Regions from separate parts of the Amycolatopsis sp. w19 genome, predicted to be linked through region 2. Evidence: riboswitches for the same ligand, from Rfam matches in the RefSeq annotation. Region 2 holds a riboswitch; the other holds the start of a gene.
The links. Region 2 has a riboswitch for S-adenosylmethionine ahead of ACSMFO_RS26820 (aminotransferase class V-fold PLP-dependent enzyme). Riboswitches for the same ligand answer to the same signal wherever they lie in the genome.
Positions count from the first base shown of each region.

Region 1: it holds a riboswitch for S-adenosylmethionine, as region 2 does, so the genes downstream of both, ACSMFO_RS09910 (methionine ABC transporter ATP-binding protein) here and ACSMFO_RS26820 (aminotransferase class V-fold PLP-dependent enzyme) in region 2, are expected to answer to the same signal.

Region 1 covers NZ_JBPQFM010000003.1:466,917-471,103, forward strand. The annotation lists gene ACSMFO_RS09900 (GNAT family N-acetyltransferase) at 1-549, opposite strand, end outside; gene rsmA (16S rRNA (adenine(1518)-N(6)/adenine(1519)-N(6))-dimethyltransferase RsmA) at 590-1,441, shown strand; SAM riboswitch class I at 1,683-1,773, shown strand; gene ACSMFO_RS09910 (methionine ABC transporter ATP-binding protein) at 1,987-2,997, shown strand; gene ACSMFO_RS09915 (4-(cytidine 5'-diphospho)-2-C-methyl-D-erythritol kinase) at 3,120-4,085, shown strand; gene ACSMFO_RS09920 (ATP-binding cassette domain-containing protein) at 4,153-4,187, shown strand, end outside.
Region 2 covers NZ_JBPQFM010000015.1:110,465-114,651, forward strand. The annotation lists gene ACSMFO_RS26815 (hypothetical protein) at 1-481, opposite strand, end outside; gene ACSMFO_RS26820 (aminotransferase class V-fold PLP-dependent enzyme) at 501-1,844, opposite strand; SAM riboswitch class IV at 1,877-1,991, opposite strand; gene ACSMFO_RS26825 (M23 family metallopeptidase) at 2,120-2,803, opposite strand; gene ACSMFO_RS26830 (potassium/proton antiporter) at 2,935-4,187, opposite strand, start outside.

The DNA.
Region 1 (4,187 bases), on a different contig from region 2:
CCACTCCTCGCGGAGCACCCCATAGACGACGGCGTCATGCACGCCTCCGGCCCAGCGTCGCGCGCGCCGGAACCGGCCTTCCTCCACGAATCCCAGCCGCTGCCCGACGGCGATCATTCCTGGGTTCCCCGAGAATGTGGCGAAGTCCAGGCGGAGCGTGTCGGTGCGAGCGAACAAATAGGTCGTCCACAGGCGCAAGGCCTCGGTGCCGTACCCGCCGCCCCAGTACCGCTCGTCGTAGATCGCCAACCCCATCCGCCGCCAGTCGGTCTGCCTGCTTTCCCAGTACCAGCTGACCCTGCCGATCAACCTGCCGTCCTTCAGATCGCATACGGCGAGGCTGGTGCGAGGATCGACGGGCTCGGTCTTGGGCGTGGTGAGTTCGCGTGCCGTCGAGTCGGCCGCCGCCGCGGTCGGGGTGCCGAAATAGGGCCCGTTCGTTTCGTGCCAAGGCCGCGTGGGATCGAGTAGGTCGCGAAGCGGTCGGAGGTCGCTCGGCCTCCAGTCGCGCAGCCGGACTTTCTCGCCTTCGAGTACGACGTCGTCCACCGGCCAATCGTGGCCCACCGGGGCTGGTTACGATCGTCGGGTGACTGAACTGCTCGGTCCTGCGGAGATCAGGGCGCTGGCGGCCGAGCTGGACGTACGGCCGACCAAGAAGCTCGGCCAGAACTTCGTGCACGATCCCAATACGGTGCGACGCATCGTCGACCTCTCGGGGGTCGGCGAAGGCGACGTCGTGCTGGAGGTCGGGCCGGGCCTCGGCTCGTTGACCCTCGGACTGCTCGCAACCGGCGCCGAGGTCGTCGCGGTCGAAATCGACCCCGTGCTGGCTGGGCGTTTGCCGGATACCGCGGCCGAACGGGGCGGGGCCGAACGGGGCGGGGCCGAACGACTGACGGTCGTCGGCGCGGACGCGTTGCGGATCACGTCCGACGACCTGCCCGCGCGTCCGACGGCCCTCGTCGCGAACCTGCCGTACAACGTCGCGGTTCCGGTCGTGCTTCACCTGCTTGCCGAACTGCCGTCGCTGACCAGCGGTCTCGTGATGGTCCAGACCGAGGTCGCTGACCGGATGGCGGCCGGCCCGGGGAGCCGGACTTATGGCGTCCCCAGCGTCAAGCTCGCTTGGTACGGAAAGGCGCGCAAGATCGCCGCGGTGCCTCGCGCGGTGTTCTGGCCCGTTCCGAACGTGGACTCCGCGCTGGTCGCTTTCGAACGGGGCGAGGTGGTGTCGTCCGTGGACCGGGAGCGATTGTTCGCGGTGGTCGACGCCGCCTTCTCCCAGCGGCGGAAGACTTTGCGTGCCGCGTTGGCGTCATGGGCCGGTTCCGCCGAACGCGCGGGGGAGCTGCTCGAGAAGGCGGGAATCGACCCCAAGACCCGCGGTGAACAGCTGGATGTCCACCAGTTCGCGCGGATCGCCGCGGCCGCCGGTTGATCGCCTGCCTCGGATGTGACCGGCACCGCGTGAACGTCAGCCGCGTCAGGTCGGCACGTGCGTAAGCCTTCTCGATCTGTATGAGCGGCGTTGTCTTAGCAGGTAGCGCGCCTGGCGCAAGTCGAAGACGCCTGACTGTGTTCCATTATCTGGACGGCCGATCCTGTATGATGGACGCGACCAGACGTGTGATCTGCGCCTACGTGCTTGCTTTCATCCAGTGGGATCGGTTTTACTCAGTGAGCCATCCCGAGCGACTGAGAGACCTGGCTCGCCGAAGTCGCAGCAACCACCCTCCACAGGGCAGGTGCTACAGCCAGGACCGATGGAGGCTGTGCCTAATGAACAGGGTCACCCACCCGCTCCTGCTGACCAGGCGACGTGTCGTCGATGAAGGTCGCCGCACGGTAAGTGCGTGTCGACGCTCCACCGTTACTGCCTGAGTCTTTCTCCCTTACCTCTGAAAACCGTCCGTTTCCGGACGGTCACTCGGTGACGGTCGGCGCGCTCGAAAGAAGCAGCGCCCCATTCGCATGGAGCCTCTCGTGATCACTGTCGAAAACCTGTCCAAATCCTTTCCCCTCAACGGAAATCCCGTCGTCGCGCTGCGTGACGTGAGCGTGGACATCCAAGCGGGCTCGCTGTTCGGAGTCGTCGGCCCAGCCGGCTCCGGCAAGTCGACCCTCGCTCGGTGCATCGGTCTTCAGGAGCGTCCCGACCGCGGCGTCGTCCGCCTCGACGGCCTCAATACCGGGACCCTCGACGGACGCCGTCTGCGCGAGATCCGGCGGCAGGTGGGCGTCGTGAGCACCAAACCGGAATTGCTCGCCGAGCGCACCATCGCCGGCAACATCGCTTCGCCGCTCGAACAGCTCGGTCTCGACGGGCCGCAGCGGCGCAACCGGGTCGGTAACCTGCTCGACCTGGTCGGGCTCACCCCCCGGGCGGGGCAGCGGCCGGGCGACCTGTCCGAAGGGCAACTGCGCCGAGTGGCCATCGCCAAGGCGCTGGCCGCCGGGCCGTCCGTGCTCCTGGCCGACGACCCGACCGCCGGCGTGCAGGCCGAGGAGTCCGGCGCGGTCCTCACCGTGCTCGACCGGGCCCGTGCCGAGCTCGGAGTCACCGTGCTGCTCACCACTCCCGACGCCGGCGTGGTTCGCCGTGTCTGCGACGACGTCGCGGTTCTGGAAGCCGGGGCGATCATCGAACGCGGGACCGTGCTCGACCTGGTCTCCGACCCGAACAGCCGTACCGCGCAGGCGCTGCTTCCCGCGATCGAGACCGGGCGTGCGCAGGCCTCGAAGTACGACCGCGCGGTGGACGTCGTGCTGGTCGGCTTCGCCTCGGTCGGTGCGTTGCTCCCGGAGGCCGCCGGTCGCTTCGACGTCGAACTCGCCACCATCGGCGGCGGCCTGACCCGGATCGGCGACACGCCGGTGGGCCGGTTCCGTCTCGGTGTCCGCGGTGAGCGTGCGGACGCCGCGCTTGCCTGGATCGCCGAACGCGGCGGCCACGTGACCCACCCGGTCCGCGGACCGCAGGGTGTCGCTGCCTGATTCCTCCACGAACGGGCCGCCCAGGACGAAATCCGTCCGGGGCGGCCCGTTCGTGTCCGACTCGTCCTGTTCTCTTTTCTCCTGGTGACAGCGCAAGTGGAACGGCCACGTAGGCTTGACGGGTGCTCGCCGTCGTACCGCCCCCAGTAACCGTCAGGGTTCCCGCCAAGGTCAACCTGCACCTGTCGGTCGGTGACGTACGCCCGGACGGTTACCACGAGCTGGTGACCGTGTTCCAGGCGCTTTCCTTGACCGACGAGGTGACCGTCGCGGTCACCGAGGATCCCGGTGTCGAGGTCTACGGTGAAGGCGAAGGCACCGTACCGACAGGGGCCAACAATCTCGCTTGGAAGGCGGCGCAGGCGCTGGCGGCACACGTCGGCAAGGCGGACGGCGAGTCCAAGGTCAGGGTCGTGCTGCGCAAAGGCATCCCGGTGGCGGGCGGGATGGCCGGTGGCAGCGCCGACGCGGCCGCGACCCTGGTGGGGCTCGCGTCGCTTTGGAAGCTCGACATCTCCCGAGACGAACTGGCGGGTATCGCCGCGAAGCTCGGCAGTGATGTCCCGTTCGCGCTCTATGGCGGGACCGCGTTGGGCACCGGCCGAGGTGAGCAGCTGGTGCCGGTCTTGTCGCGGCATACCTTCCATTGGGTCCTGGCCTTCGACCAGCGTGGTCTTTCGACGCCGAGGGTGTTCGGCGAGCTGGACAAGTTGCGTGAAGAGGGCAGCCCGCCGCGGATCGGTTCGCACACTCCGGTGGTCGAGGCGCTGGCGTCCGGTGACCCGCGGCAGCTGGCGCTGCTTCTGGGTAATGACCTTCAGGCGGCCGCCGTCTCGTTGCGGCCGGGGCTGCGTCGTACCTTGCGGGCGGGGGTCAACGCGGGCGCGCTCGCCGGCACCGTCTCCGGCTCCGGACCGACCTGTGCCTTTCTGTGCGCGGATGCCCAGTCGGCCGTCGAGGTCGCCGCGGAGCTGTCCGGCGCGGGTGTCTGCCGCACGGTACGCGTCGCGCACGGGCCGGTGCCCGGAGCGCGGCTGGTCGGCGGCGACGACGCGCCGCGGCCGTCACCGCCGCGGGTGCACGCGTGAGGGTGTCCGAAATGGACATCGACTAATTCGTTGTGGTGCAAGCTTTTCGGAAAGGATCGGCTGAGGCATGGCCAACTTGGTCAACCTGGAGTCGGTGAGCAA
Region 2 (4,187 bases):
CGACCGCGCAGACCACGAACGCCGCCGCCACGACCAGCACCAGCACGCTGCGTTCCAGCCAGGCCAGCAGCACCAGGCCGACCGTCAGCAGGATCGCGCTCCGGGTGTCGCCGTCGAGATCGAATTCCCAGTAACCGACCAGGTCGGCCAGCACGATGGCGACCAGTCCGCCGAGCGCGATCGCGGCGACCTTCCACCACGGCATGGTCTTCGTCCGAAGGGCGTAGAACAGCACCGTACCGAGGTAGACCACGAACACCGCGAACAGCCAGTTGTCCATCCTGCCGATGGCGCCGGCCGAAACCGCGGTCAGGGGCGTCCCCGCGCTCTGGACGGAGCCGAACATGCCGCCGTCCCCGTAAGGCACGTAGGCGAACCACCCTTCGGACCGACGCGTGCCGACGGACAGGGCCACCACGGCCAGCTGGGCGAATCCCAGCAGCGCCAGCGGAAACCAGTAACGCGGTCGCTCGTTCCCCATGCGGGGTGAGGGTAGTGGGTCAGGCGCAGAACGGGGGCAGTTCGCGCGGATCGTTTTCCGGCACCCAGCGGCCTTCCGGCTTCTCGTACTGCCAGCGCGCGCCACGGGCGACGATCTGGCGCAACGCCAGGACGATCCGGTCCACGTGTTCGGTGGTGCTGCCCAGGCCGAGGCTCACGCGCACGGCCTGCTGGCCCGTCGAACCGGCGACGGCGATCAGCCGTTTGGTCGCCACGTGCGCGCAGAACGCGCCGTCCCGCACGCCGATGCCGTACTCCGCGGAAAGGACCGCGGCGAGCCAGCCAGGGTCGAAGCCGTCGACGACGAAGCTGAGCGTGCCGACGCGGTCGACCGGCGCGTCGAACAGCCGCAGTTCGGCGAAGCCGGGGATGGCGGCGAGGCCGCGACGCAGCCGCGCCAGCAGTTCCTCTTCGTGGGCGACGACGCCGTCCCAGTTCGCGGCCAGCGTCTCGCAGGCGACACCGAGCGCGTAGACGCCGACAGTGTTGGGGGATCCGGCTTCGTGCCGCTCAGGTCCGGAATTCCAGACCACGGAGTCACGGCTGACGAGCTTCGTCGCTCCGCCGCCGGCGAGGTACGGCTGGGCCGCGCGCAGCCAATCGGCGCGGCCGATCAGCGCGCCGGCACCGAAAGGTGCGTACAGCTTGTGGCCCGACAGCGCGACGTAGTCGACGTCCAGTTCGCGCACCGAGATCTTCCGGTGCGGCGCGAGCTGCGCCGCGTCGAGCGCGATCCGGGCGCCGTGCCGCCGCGCGACGGCCGCGATCTCCTTGACCGGCAACAGTTCCCCGGTCACGTTGGACGCGCCGGTGAGCACGACCAGCCGCGGCCCCTGCGGGCAGTCCGCGAGCGCTTCGTCCACAGCGGACACCGCGGCGAGCCGGGTGCGCGGCGTTTCGATCCGACGAACGTTCGGCCCCTTCCAGGGCAGCAGCGCGGCGTGGTGCTCGGTGTCGAACACGACGACCGATGTGTGCTTCGGCAGGCTGCGGGCGAGAAGGTTGAAGGAATCGGTGGTGTTGCGGGTGAACACGACGGTGTCGGTCGATCGAGCGTCGACGAAGTCCCGCAGGATTCCGCGGGTGCGCTCGTAGAGCTTGGTGGAGACCTGCGAGGCGAACCCGGCCCCGCGGTGCACGCTGGCGTACCAGGGCAGGAACTCGTCGACCGCGGCCCGGACCTTGTCCAGACAGGGGGCGCTCGCCGCGTGATCGAGGTTGGCGTAACCGATGTCGCCGCCGGTGACCAGCGGAACCCGCAGACCGGCACCCGCGACCGTCGGGATTTCTTGCGTGGCAACGGTTTCAGCAGGGGTGCCGGTGCGTTCTAGAGCGAGGGTCATCGTCATCCTCCGGGCCAGGGGACCCGACGAGGATCCCGCGCTTGCCCGTCGCACCACGCGACGAGCCAGGTCCTCACCCGGGGCACCCCACCGCGGTAGGAGGGTTGCCGGTCAGCTAGCCGGGGCTTGACGCTGACACTCGTGACCTACGGACGAAGTTAGCGGATGGGCGGGCGATCGAGCCAGCCCTCGTCCGCATCTTGAGACGCCGCTCACGTACTCCGCAAGTGGGAAGAGCCGTTGCCCGGCGCCGCGCCGCGCCGGGCAACGGCAGGTCAGACCCGGAAACGGCCGGGCAGTCCGATGGTCGCGCGGGAGGAGACCTCGGTCGCGGTACCCGAGTACTGATCGGTGCCCGCGGTGAACTGCCAGCCGCCGAAGGTCTTGCCGTCGACCGCCTCGCCGTAGGCCTCGGCGACCGTGGTCGAGACCTCGTCGTAGGACTTGCCGTTCCAGTTGCCCGCGCCGACCCCGAAGTCGCGCGAGTCGCCGCCCTGCGCGGCGGCCGTGGGCAGGGTCCACAAGGTGAAGTGCACGTGGGCGCCGGTGCTGCTGCCACCGCAGGGCAGCGCGTTGCCGGTCCGGCCGAGGGCGTCGCCGGGGACGACCTTCTGGCCGTCGGTGACCGAAATGTTCTCCATGTGGTAGTACCCGGTGCGCCAGCCGCCGTCGTGGTCGACGGTCACCCAGTCTCCGCCGGAGCAGTGCTGGATCCGGACGGTGCCCGCCAGCGGGGCGCGAACGGTCCTGTCGCCGGGGCTGAAGTCGATGGCGTTCTTCACGCCGGAGTTCCCGTTGTCCGAGTGGATCCCCGCCGAGTAGACCGATTGGCCCGTCTCGAAGGGCAGCCCGAACGCGGGAAAGGCACCGGCCGCCGTGGCCGTCGGGGCGGCGAGAACCACCCCGACGAGTGCCACCGAGGCCCCCAGACTGGCGAACCGCGCAGGAAGTTTCGTCACCTTGCGTACTCCTTACCCCGTGACGCTCACCCATTCGATGGAGTCGATTGCGGGGAAAGTAATCCAAAAGGAGTACAGAAGGGAAGAATTTTCTGAGATCAACCGACGAACAGGTGGTGCCGGTTCGTGACCTACTGGCCGGATTCGCCCTTCCACCTGGCCAGACGGCCCGCGCGGTCGACGGCCCGAAGTCGTCGTTCGGCCGCTTCACGGGCTTCGGAGGTGGTCACGACGAGTAACTGGTCGCGTTCCTGAAGCCGCGTGTTCTTGTTCGGTGTGAAGCCGGTGCCGTCGCGGACGAGGAGGCTGATCGTCGCCCCCACCGGCAGCCGCAGTTCGGCCAGGTAGACGCCGTGCATCTTCGACCCGGTGTTGATCCGGACCTGCAGGAGTTCCGCGCCCATCTCGTCGAGCGGCGCGGAGTCGACGTCGATCTCGTGCGCTTCGGCGTGCTGGGCCAGCCCGAGCGCTCGCGCGAGCGGGGTCAACGTCGCCCCTTGGAGCAGCGTCAGCACGATGACCAGCACGAACACCGCGTCGACCAGCTCCTGCGCGCCGGGCACCCCGGACGACAGCGGGATCAGCGCGAGCACGATCGGGACCGCGCCGCGCAACCCGGCCCACGACAGGAACACCTGTTCTCGCCAGGGGATCTTGAACGGCAGCGCCGACAGGAGCACCGACAACGGGCGCGCCAGCAGCAACACGACCGCGCCCGCGACCAGGCCCTGGACCAGGCTCTCGAAGATCCTGCTCGGCGAGGCGAACAGGCCGAGAAGCACGAACAGGCCGATCTGCGCGAGCCAGCCGAGCCCTTCGGCGAAGGAAAGCGTGTCCGACCGGTGCGGCAGCTTCGAATTCCCCAGCACCAGGGCCGCGACGTAAGTGGCGAGCAGGCCCGACGCGTGGGCGAGCTGCCCGCTCGAGTACGCCACGACGCACACCGCGACGGTGGCCAGCGGGTACAGACCGGTGGCGGGCAGCGCCGCCCGGCGCAGCGCGAACGCCCCGCCCCAGCCGAACGCCAGGCCGATCACCAACCCGGCGGCGAGTTCGTAGACCACCAGCAGCGGCAGCGACCAGTCGACGGTCGCGCCCTCGGCGAGGACGACGACCGCGATGTAGGCCGGGGCGTCGTTGATCCCGGACTCGATCTCCAGCGCGCCCACGAGCCGCTTCCCGATCCCCGCCGATCTCAGCACGGAGAAGACCGCGGCGGCGTCGGTCGACGCGAGGACCGCGCCCCACAGCAACGCCATCCGCCAGTCCAGGCCGAGCAACCAGTGCAAAGCCGCGCCGGTGACCGCGATGCTCACCGCGACGGCCACTGTGGACAGTGCGATTCCGATGCCCAGCGAGGGTTTCACGGTCGTCCAGCGGGTGG